DNA from 3 places in the Pseudobutyrivibrio sp. AR14 genome. Region 1 is predicted to be linked to each of the others. Evidence: predicted binding sites of a transcription regulator. Region 1 holds the regulator's gene; each other region holds the start of a gene.
The links. The regulator NrdR, encoded in region 1, represses ribonucleotide reductase genes. The targets are predictions, from matches to a motif close to CACAANATNTTGTG.
Positions count from the first base shown of each region.

Region 1 (3,292 bases):
CGTAATTATCTTTGTAATCGGCTTCATCTGTTAGTATAAAACCCTTGCCGTATTCCCTTAGGAACATGTAGTCACCTAAGGTAGGGATATTATAGCTGTTTGAATAGCTGTCAGAATAATTATCACTATAATCTTTGGAATCAAAGGAGTTCGACTGGAAACTTGATGGACTGTAATAGGTCTCACGCTGGTTTTCATGATAAGTATCAATGATGCCAGAAAAAAGTGAGAAAAACAGCATTCCTACAATTAAAAGATATATGGCTGAGTGAGCTGAAGATTTTTCTCTTGAGTAAGAATCATCATATGAATAGCTGTCTGATGAATCATTCTCATCATCTACCAAAGCATCTATTTGGGATACAAGATGCATTGTTCCACCGCAATGAATACATGGCTTTTCACGGTCTGGCCAAGGGCGAGAATCCTCCATACCGCAATAGTCACATTTACATACGGCAGTAGTAGAATCTGATACTACGCCCTGTTTAGAAAAGACAACATCTTCATAAAAATTTCCGTCTTCATCATAGTAACCCGCTTTATATTCCACACCTGTTGATTCGTCTGTCCATGGTTCATTGTAATGAACATAGTCATGGTACTTGCAACGATAAATTTTAGGAGTGACTCCAGAATAATTTTTAGGTTGATTAGTTCTATTTCTGTAAACTGGTGTAGTATTCCTTGAAAATATACTTCCCATTCCTAAAAAGGAACTAGAGTGAGAACTAGAACTGTGATGACTTCTGCTTCTAGAAGAGCTGCTATGTGATCTAGATGAACTGTGGTGCGAGTGGCTACTAGAATGTGAGCTATGACTACTCGATGAGTGATGACTTGGTGACATTTTCCCCTCCTTACTAAATATGCTGATTTATAGTATAAAGAAAGTTGCTGAAAGATACAATATTATTGCGGTTTTGGGGTGTTGCACACTTGTTGTCAAAATGATAAAATACTACTAGATATAGTGTAAGGAAATATTGCTTTGGGAGGATTTTTTGAATGAAATGTCCATTTTGTGGTAGCCAAGATACTAGCGTAATTGATTCAAGACCTGCAGATGACAACACAAGCATTAGACGTCGTCGTTCTTGCCCAGAGTGCGGCAAGCGTTTCACTACCTATGAAAAGGTTGAGACTATTCCGCTTATCGTCATTAAAAAGGATAACAATAGAGAGCCATACGACAGGACTAAAATCGAGAAGGGTGTTCTAATCGCATGTCGAAAGAGACCGGTTGCTGCTGCCCAGATTTCAAAGGTAGTTGACGAGATCGAGACAGAGATTTTCTCATTAGAAGAGAAGGAGATTCCTAGCACTAAAATCGGTGAGATAGTAATGGAGCATCTTGAGAATGTTGATCCGGTTGCCTATGTTAGATTTGCTTCTGTTTATCGCGAATTTAAGGACGTTAATACCTTTATGGATGAGCTCAAGAGAGTCTTAGATAAATAGCTGTTTGGGGGCTAGGAGAGTTTTTACAAGTAGTTACAGGTTTTATGGGGGTTAAATATTTGACTATTTGGACGATATAATAAGTGCAGGTAGCAAATATGGAGAGTTATATTTAATGAATATTTCAGGTATTCGCCCATCTTTAGGGTTCTATGATTACAATTCAATAAGAATACGACAAGAGCTTGGAATGGCACCTGTTGATGAGCCAGTAGAAGAGACTCCAGTAGAGGATTCTACTAGTGGCATTAGCGATGAGGAGATTGCAGCTTCTAGAGAGGCACAGACATTTGGCGCTTATGATTTTGCCAGCCAGTACAAGCCAGGCGAGTCCTTTGATTTAAAGGGTGCTGATAGTGATATTAAGTCACTTGACGTGGAAAAGGCAGTATCTTCTATGCAGAAGGATTCACTTATCCATCGTTATCAGTACTTCGTACAGAACAAGACACCTCAGGATCAGCAGGTTAAGCCGGTTGTTGAGGATTTCAAATTATAACAATATGCGTTTTTAGAGGCACATCAATTGATGTGCTTCTTTTATTGTGTTAAAATCGAGCCTATGAGTAAGAGAAATTTATATCCAAGAGACTATGTAGATAGTACCTATTCAATTGATTTTAAAAAGCTTTATGACCAGGGTTACAGAGGAGTTATTTTTGATGTGGATAATACGCTTGTTCCACACAACGCTCCAGCAGACGACAGAGCTAAGGCTCTTTTTAAGGAATTACACGATTTAGGCTTTCAGGCCCTTTTGTTATCCAACAATAAGGAGCCTAGAGTTAAGACCTTTAAGGAGGCTGTTGAGTACTGTACCTACATATATAAAGCAAACAAGCCATCAGCATCTGGCTACAAGAGAGCCATGGAGCAGATGGGCACTGACGTGACTAACACTATTTTTGTAGGCGACCAGATTCTCACAGACGTGTGGGGCGCCAATCGTGCAGGTATTCGTTCAGTCATGGTTAAGCCAGTACTTAAATGGAAGGAAGAAATCCAGATTATCTTCAAGAGATTCCTTGAGGCTTTCATTTTACTTGGCTACAGAATTTACAAATTATATGGAAAGAACATAAATAAAGTTCCTCTTAAATAATGTAGAAATGCATCAGGGAGGAATCGAAAGGAGAATCTTATTATGAAAATTGTAATTGCAAATGACCATGCAGCAACAGATCTTAAGTTTGAGATTAAGGAGTATATTGAGAGCCTTGGACATGAGGTTATTAATATAGGAACAGATTCACATGACAGCTGCAATTATCCAGAGTATGGTGCAAAGGCTGCGAGAATGGTGGCAGCAGGTTCTGCAGATTTGGGCGTGCTTATTTGTGGAACAGGTGTAGGTATTTCACTTGCAGCTAACAAGGTAAAGGGAATCCGCTGTGGAGTTTGCTCTGATACAGCTACAGCAAGACTTATTCGTGCTCACAACAATGCAAACATGATTGCTTTTGGAGCTCGTATAGTAGGAAGTGAGCTTGCAAAGGATATTGTGAAGTCTTTCCTTGATACAGAGTTTGAAGGTGGTAGACATCAGGTGAGAATTGATATGATATCTGCTATTGAAAATGAAGAATAGTTCTGATATAATTTTTTGGTCTATGTGAGGATTCACGTAAAAAATTAGCCTAGTATAGGCATACCTGATATATATTATAGAGGAGGAATTGTAATAAATGAACGTACAGGTAGAAAATCTTGAAAAGAATATGGCAAAGATCACAGTTACAGTTGATGCAGCTGAGCTCGACAAGGCTATTACAAAGGCATATAACAAGCAGAAGAACAGCATCTCTGTTCCAGGCTTTAGAAAGGGCAAAGT
Region 1 covers NZ_FMUY01000004.1:60,380-63,671, reverse strand. The annotation lists gene BLP50_RS04715 (hypothetical protein) at 1-706, opposite strand, end outside; gene nrdR (transcriptional regulator NrdR) at 1,009-1,461, shown strand; gene BLP50_RS04705 (hypothetical protein) at 1,529-1,960, shown strand; gene BLP50_RS04700 (YqeG family HAD IIIA-type phosphatase) at 2,024-2,563, shown strand; gene rpiB (ribose 5-phosphate isomerase B) at 2,606-3,049, shown strand; gene tig (trigger factor) at 3,147-3,292, shown strand, end outside.

Region 2 (3,292 bases), on a different contig from region 1:
ACTTTTATGGTTATCTGTACATCTGCTTATTCAGACCCAGAGAAGGCTGTATATGAAAACAACACTGATATAAGTCCTAAGGATTTAGAATTTACAGATACAACAATTGGTTCTTATCCTGCCAAAAGAGCTGAGTGGACTGAAAAAACTGATGATGGCAGTGAGATGAGATATGTGTTCTACGGTATTGATGTAAAAGAAACTGTCATTACTGTAAAGCTATCTACTACCCATTCTGAGAAGGTGCCTGAGATGAGCATCGAGGAACTTGATGAATTCTTTGCAGATACGCTTGCTACCTTTAAATATAATTAGTTACTTCGTGTTTCCTAATTCTTATATTGGATAATAGAATATAGTTTAATTCGTCTAGCTCATTAGAGAAATCTAATGGGCTAGATTTTTTATTTTTTCTATTGATTTTTGTCTGCGGAAGTAGTAATATACTACCTAGCTGAGAGAGATATTATTTCTCTACTATATGAATTATGAAAGGGTTAGAAAATTTATGAATAACAATGAAAAGGTTTTAAAGAGAGCACATAGGGCAAAGATTTTTGCCATTATCAACATTTTGCTTTTAATTGCAATGTTTGTATATGTAAATGTGACAGGGGCATTTGATATCCAGTGTTTATGGTTTAATAAAGGGTATGATGCTTCAAAGTACGCTTTTTATGTTGCTGCATCAATTTTTGCTATTTCTGCAATTGTAGGATTTATAGTTTGCCTTGGTTCAAAGAATTCTCCAGACTGGGAAGGATTAAAGTCAAACGACCCATATACTTTAGAGGACCAGGGTAATAGTATCCGTTCACTTGCTAAGGCAAACGGTGTTAAACTTCCAGTGGTTTTCCCTAGCATGCTTATTTTAATAGTTCCTATTGCAGCATTTCTTTTAATTAATTTTAACGTTATGGGATTTGCTTGGCTTCATAATGGTGGAGATGATGTGGATGTTGATGCCATTCTTGCCAGACAGGAAAAATTAGAAAAAGAAGATAAGGAAGATAAGGAAGAAAAAGAGGACGAGGAAGATTCTAAAGTAGATGAGAAAATCGATCCAAAGGATGTGGATGCAAGGATTGATGCAATGATTAAAATTGGTGAGAAAAGAGGATATAATTGCACATCTGACTTTCTAGATGATACTTATTTTGTTGATTTTCGAACAGAAAATATGCTTGAAGATGAGTCTCTTATGATAATGATAGATGAAGATGGCGAAATTGATATGATGGATTATTCTTGCTATTTCCTTAAGGATCTTTCAAGTGAGGCTAATATTAGAAGATGTGAAGATAAAATAGCTAATTTAACAGATATGGTTGAAGAATTCTATGAGAAAGGATTAATAGATGCCAAAGAATACTATACTAAAGTAGAAGTGTCTGATGAATTTAAGGAAAAAATCGAAAACCATTCGTCTGATGATGAAGATTTTATTTCTGATTATAGTACTGTGGATACTAAAGACGACTATAACGCGTCTGCAAGTTGCATGTTCTTAGATGACGGAACGGCAATGTTTAATGTTTCGGTATCATATTTTAAATCCAATTATTAATAAATCTCATAGGTATTGCTAACAGATATTTGAATCTTTTGTGAAACTTCATTTAGTGGTGATGTAATCTATTGACTACTAGATAGTGTGGTGGTAGTATAATTCTATCAACACAATATCTAGTAGTTTTTTTGTTTAAAAATCTATATATTGACTGAATTTTTAAAAATTATGTGATATTTTCAATAAATTTCGGAGGTCTGTAAATGGAAAGGTATGTAGTAAAAAAGGACGGGGCGTTAGAGCGGTTTGATGTTCAAAAGGTGGTTGAGGCTGTAGGAAAGTCGGCCACACGTGTGCTAGTTAAATTTACTCCTGAGCAGGAGCGTTTCATTTGTCAATTTGTTGAGGAAAGAGTGGAGGAGCTTGGCCTTGAGAAGATTGAGATTGCACAGATGCACAATATTGTTGAGGGTGCTTTGGAACGTGTTAACCCTATGGTGGCGAAAAGTTACAGGGATTACCGAAACTATAAGCAGGATTTCGTCCAGATGTTGGATGATGTTTATAAGAAGTCTCAAAACATCATGTACATCGGTGATAAGGAGAATTCTAATACCGATTCAGCGCTTGTATCTACAAAGCGTTCGTTGATTTTTAATGAGCTTAATCGAGAGCTCTACAAGAAATTTTTCCTTACTACAGAGGAAGTTCAGGCAATCAGAGATGGCTATATTTATATCCATGATATGAATGCTAGACGCGATACCATGAACTGCTGTCTTTTCGATGTTAAGTCAGTTCTTGAGGGCGGATTTGAGATGGGCAATATTTTCTATAATGAGCCTAAGAGTCTCGATGTTGCCTTTGATGTAATCGGCGATATTGTACTTTCGGCAGCAAGCCAGCAGTACGGTGGATTTACTATTCCTCAGGCAGACCAGATTTTAGAGAAGTACGCTCAGAAGTCATACGATAAATATTTGGCTAAGTATTTAGATTTAGGTATTGATAAGGATAAGGCTCATGAGGTTTCAATGAGCGAGGTTGAGCGAGAGATGGAGCAGGGTTTCCAGGGCTGGGAGTACAAGTTCAACACAGTTGCATCTAGCCGCGGTGACTATCCATTTATCACTGTTACTATCGGACTTGGCACATCAGTATTTGCTAAGATGGCTTCAAAGGCTTGTCTTAAGGTTCGCTCAATTGGGCAGGGTAAGCCAGGATTTAAAAAGCCTGTTTTATTCCCTAAGATTGTCTTCTTGTATGACGAGAATCTTCACGGACCAGGCAAGGAGCTTGAGGATGTTTTCGAGGCAGGAATTGACTGCTCTAGAAAGACTATGTATCCTGATTGGCTTTCTCTTACAGGTGAGGGTTATATTGCCAGCATGTACAAAAAATATGGCAAGGTTATCTCTCCAATGGGATGTAGAGCCTTCCTTTCTCCTTGGTATGAAAGAGGTGGTATGAAGCCAGCAGATGATAATGACGAGCCAGTATTTATTGGACGTTTCAATATTGGAGCTGTTTCACTTCATCTTCCAATGATTCTTGCTAAGTCTCGTCAAGAATCTAGAGATTTCTACGAGGTACTTGATTATTACCTTGAGATGATTAGAAAGCTTCACATCCGTACATATGCTTATCTAGGCGAGATGCGTGCATCTACCAATCCACTTGCATATTGCGAGGGTGGTTTCTATGGTGGACACCTTGGATTCCACGACAAGATTAAGCCACTTTTAAAGGCTGCTACAGCTTCATTTGGCATTACAGCTTTTA
Region 2 covers NZ_FMUY01000001.1:227,811-231,102, forward strand. The annotation lists gene BLP50_RS01060 (hypothetical protein) at 1-315, shown strand, start outside; gene BLP50_RS01065 (hypothetical protein) at 509-1,567, shown strand; gene nrdD (anaerobic ribonucleoside-triphosphate reductase) at 1,774-3,292, shown strand, end outside.
Region 2: a site for NrdR is predicted at 1,679-1,692, ahead of nrdD (anaerobic ribonucleoside-triphosphate reductase). Genes of this name have one in related genera too.

Region 3 (3,292 bases), on a different contig from region 1:
ATGAACTTGAATTAATGCACATTTAGTGTGGCAATTTAGGTTGACTTGCTTTAAAGTAAATAGGTAAGTGAGTTATTCATCGAGGGGATGTGGTGTTAGTAACTCTAATACTTATAGTTAGGAAATGATTTATGAAAAAGAAACTTCTTGTTATAGGATTATCTCTATATATTGCGGCAACAATGGTGGCTTGTGGCGGACATAGTCAAAAGGAAATTGACTTGCGTGACCAGGGAGTAGAGGCCCTTGATGCAGGTGATTATGAGACTGCTATCAAGTTATTTGATAAGGCTTTGAGGTGCTCCATTGGAAAAGTCACTGATTTGGAAATAGACATTAATTACTACAAAGCGGCAGCTCAGTTTAAATCTGGCGATTTCGAGGGGGCGGCAGCTACCTACGAGGCTTTGATTAAATATGATGGCGACAATTATGAGCCTTACTTTTTGCGAGGAAGTATTTATGCTTCTGAAGGTGAGGTAGGAAAGGCAATTTTGGATTATGATAAGGCTGTTGAAGTAGATAAAAAGAATTATCTTCTTTATATAGAAATATACGAGAATCTTGATTCTCTTGGATATACAGATCAGGGCAAGGTATATTTAAATAATGCGCTCCAGATTTCGGATAAATCTGCGGAGGCTGGCTATTACAAGGGCAGAATCAACTATATGCTTGGTCAGACTTCTCAGGCTCAGGAGTTATTGCAGAAGGCAGTAGACAAGGATATCGTGGAGGCTAGACTTTATCTCGCCAAGATATATCAGGATCAGGGTGACTATGACAAGGCCCAGAAATTGTTAGAAGAGTACGCAAAATCCGAAGATGTCACAAGCGAGGCACTTGCTACTTTAGGTGACATTGAGATGGCTAATGGAAATTATGAGAATGCTTTGGGGTACTATGAAGCTGGGTTGAGTCTTAAATCAATAGACAATATGCCTGACCTTTTGAAGGGACAGGTTTCAGCTCTTGAACACCTAGGTAGGTTCACCGAAGCATGCGATGCATTGACACAATATCTTGAATCTTACCCTAATGATGAGGTTGCAAAAAAGGAGCTAATATTCCTACAAACGCGATAGAAATGCTAAAGACACGCTACAATATGTAGTGTGTCTTTTTTATGTTTAAATACCAAATATTGTGTGTGTTGAATCGTAATTCTACCTAGAAAATATTCAAAAGTGAAATGGGATTTTAGGTAATAATGACGAAAAGCACAATATATAGTGATTAAACATTGACCCCTCACCCTATATTTTGATAACATATACTCAAGTCGAAAGTACCTTAATGCAACACTTAGCTGGCAAAGCAAAAAGGTTACAGGGGGAGTCCTTTTTTGACATGTTTTAAGGATACTAGAGAAAGGAAATTGGTGAGGAAAATTGTTTGACGTAGTAAAAAGAGATGGTGAAATAGCAGAGTTTAATTTGGGGAAGATTAACGATGCAATCGCAAAGGCCTTCGAGGCAACTGGAAAGGAATACAATGACGATATAATCGGTTTATTATCGCTTCGTGTTTCGGCTGATTTCCAGTCAAAAATTAAAGAGAGCAAAATCACTGTAGAGGACATTCAGGATTCTGTAGAAAATATACTTGAGCAGACTGGATATACAGATGTTGCAAAAGCATACATTTTATATAGAAAGCAGCGCGAGAAGATGCGCAACATGAAGTCTACAGTTTTGGATTATAAAAATGTAGTAGATAGCTATGTTAAGGTAGAGGATTGGAGAGTTAAGGAGAACTCTACAGTTACATATTCTGTAGGTGGCCTCATCCTTTCTAACTCTGGTGCAATCACTGCAAATTACTGGCTTTCAGAGATTTATGATGAGGAGATTGCAAATGCACACCGCAGCGCAGATATCCACATTCATGATCTTTCAATGCTCACAGGTTACTGTGCAGGATGGTCATTAAAGCAGCTTATCCAGGAGGGACTTGGTGGTATTACTGGCAAGATCACTTCAGCTCCTGCTAAGCACCTTTCAGTACTTTGCAACCAGATGGTAAACTTCCTCGGTATCATGCAGAATGAATGGGCTGGCGCTCAGGCATTCTCATCATTTGATACATACCTTGCACCATTTATTAAGACTGATAATCTTTCATACGAAGAAGTTAAAAAGTGCCTTGAGGCATTTATATATGGTGTTAACACACCTTCTCGTTGGGGAACACAGGCACCATTTTCTAATATCACATTAGATTGGACAGTACCTAATGACTTGGCAGAGCTTCCAGCTATCGTTGGTGGCAAGGAAATGGATTTCAAGTACAAGGACTGCAAGAAGGAAATGGATATGGTCAACAAGGCATTCCTTGAGATTATGATTGAGGGTGATGCTAATGGCCGTGGATTCCAGTATCCTATCCCTACATATTCTATTACTCGTGATTTTGATTGGTCAGATACTGAGAACAACAGACTCTTATTTGAGATGACTGCAAAATATGGTACTCCATATTTCAGCAACTATATCAACTCAGATATGGAGCCAAGCGATGTTCGTTCTATGTGCTGCCGTCTTCGTCTCGACCTTAGAGAACTTCGCAAGAAGTCAGGCGGTTTCTTTGGCTCAGGCGAGAGCACAGGATCTGTTGGCGTTGTTACTATCAACATGCCACGTATCGCATACCAGGCTAAGGACGAGGCAGATTTCTATGCTCGTTTAGATAGACTTATGGATATTAGTGCTCGTTCACTTAAAATCAAGAGAGGCGTTATTACAAAGCTTCTTGATGAGGGATTATATCCATACACTAAGAGATATCTTGGTACATTTAACAACCACTTCTCTACAATTGGACTTATCGGTATGAACGAAGTTGGTCTTAATGCTAATTGGCTTCGTGCTGATATGACAGATAAGAGAGTACAGGAATTTACAAAAGACGTTCTCAATCACATGCGTGAGAGACTCTCTGATTATCAGGAGATGTACGGTGACCTCTACAATCTTGAGGCTACACCTGCTGAGTCTACAACATACAGATTTGCAAAGCATGATAGAGAGCAGTTCCCAGATATCATCACAGCAGGTAAAGAAGGAGACACTCCTTTCTATACAAACAGCTCACATATGCCAGTTGAGTTTACATCAGATATATTTGATGCTCTTGAGGTTCAGGATGAGCTCCAGACACTTTATACATCTGGTACAGTATTCCATGCGTTTATCGGTGAGAAGCTTCCTACATGGGAGTCAGCTGCCAATCTTGTTCGCAAGATTGCTGAAAATTATAGATTGCCATACTATACACTTTCTCCAACATACTC
Region 3 covers NZ_FMUY01000003.1:236,618-239,909, forward strand. The annotation lists gene BLP50_RS04395 (tetratricopeptide repeat protein) at 132-1,085, shown strand; gene BLP50_RS04400 (ribonucleoside triphosphate reductase) at 1,392-3,292, shown strand, end outside.
Region 3: a site for NrdR is predicted at 1,222-1,235, ahead of BLP50_RS04400 (ribonucleoside triphosphate reductase). Genes of this name have one in related genera too.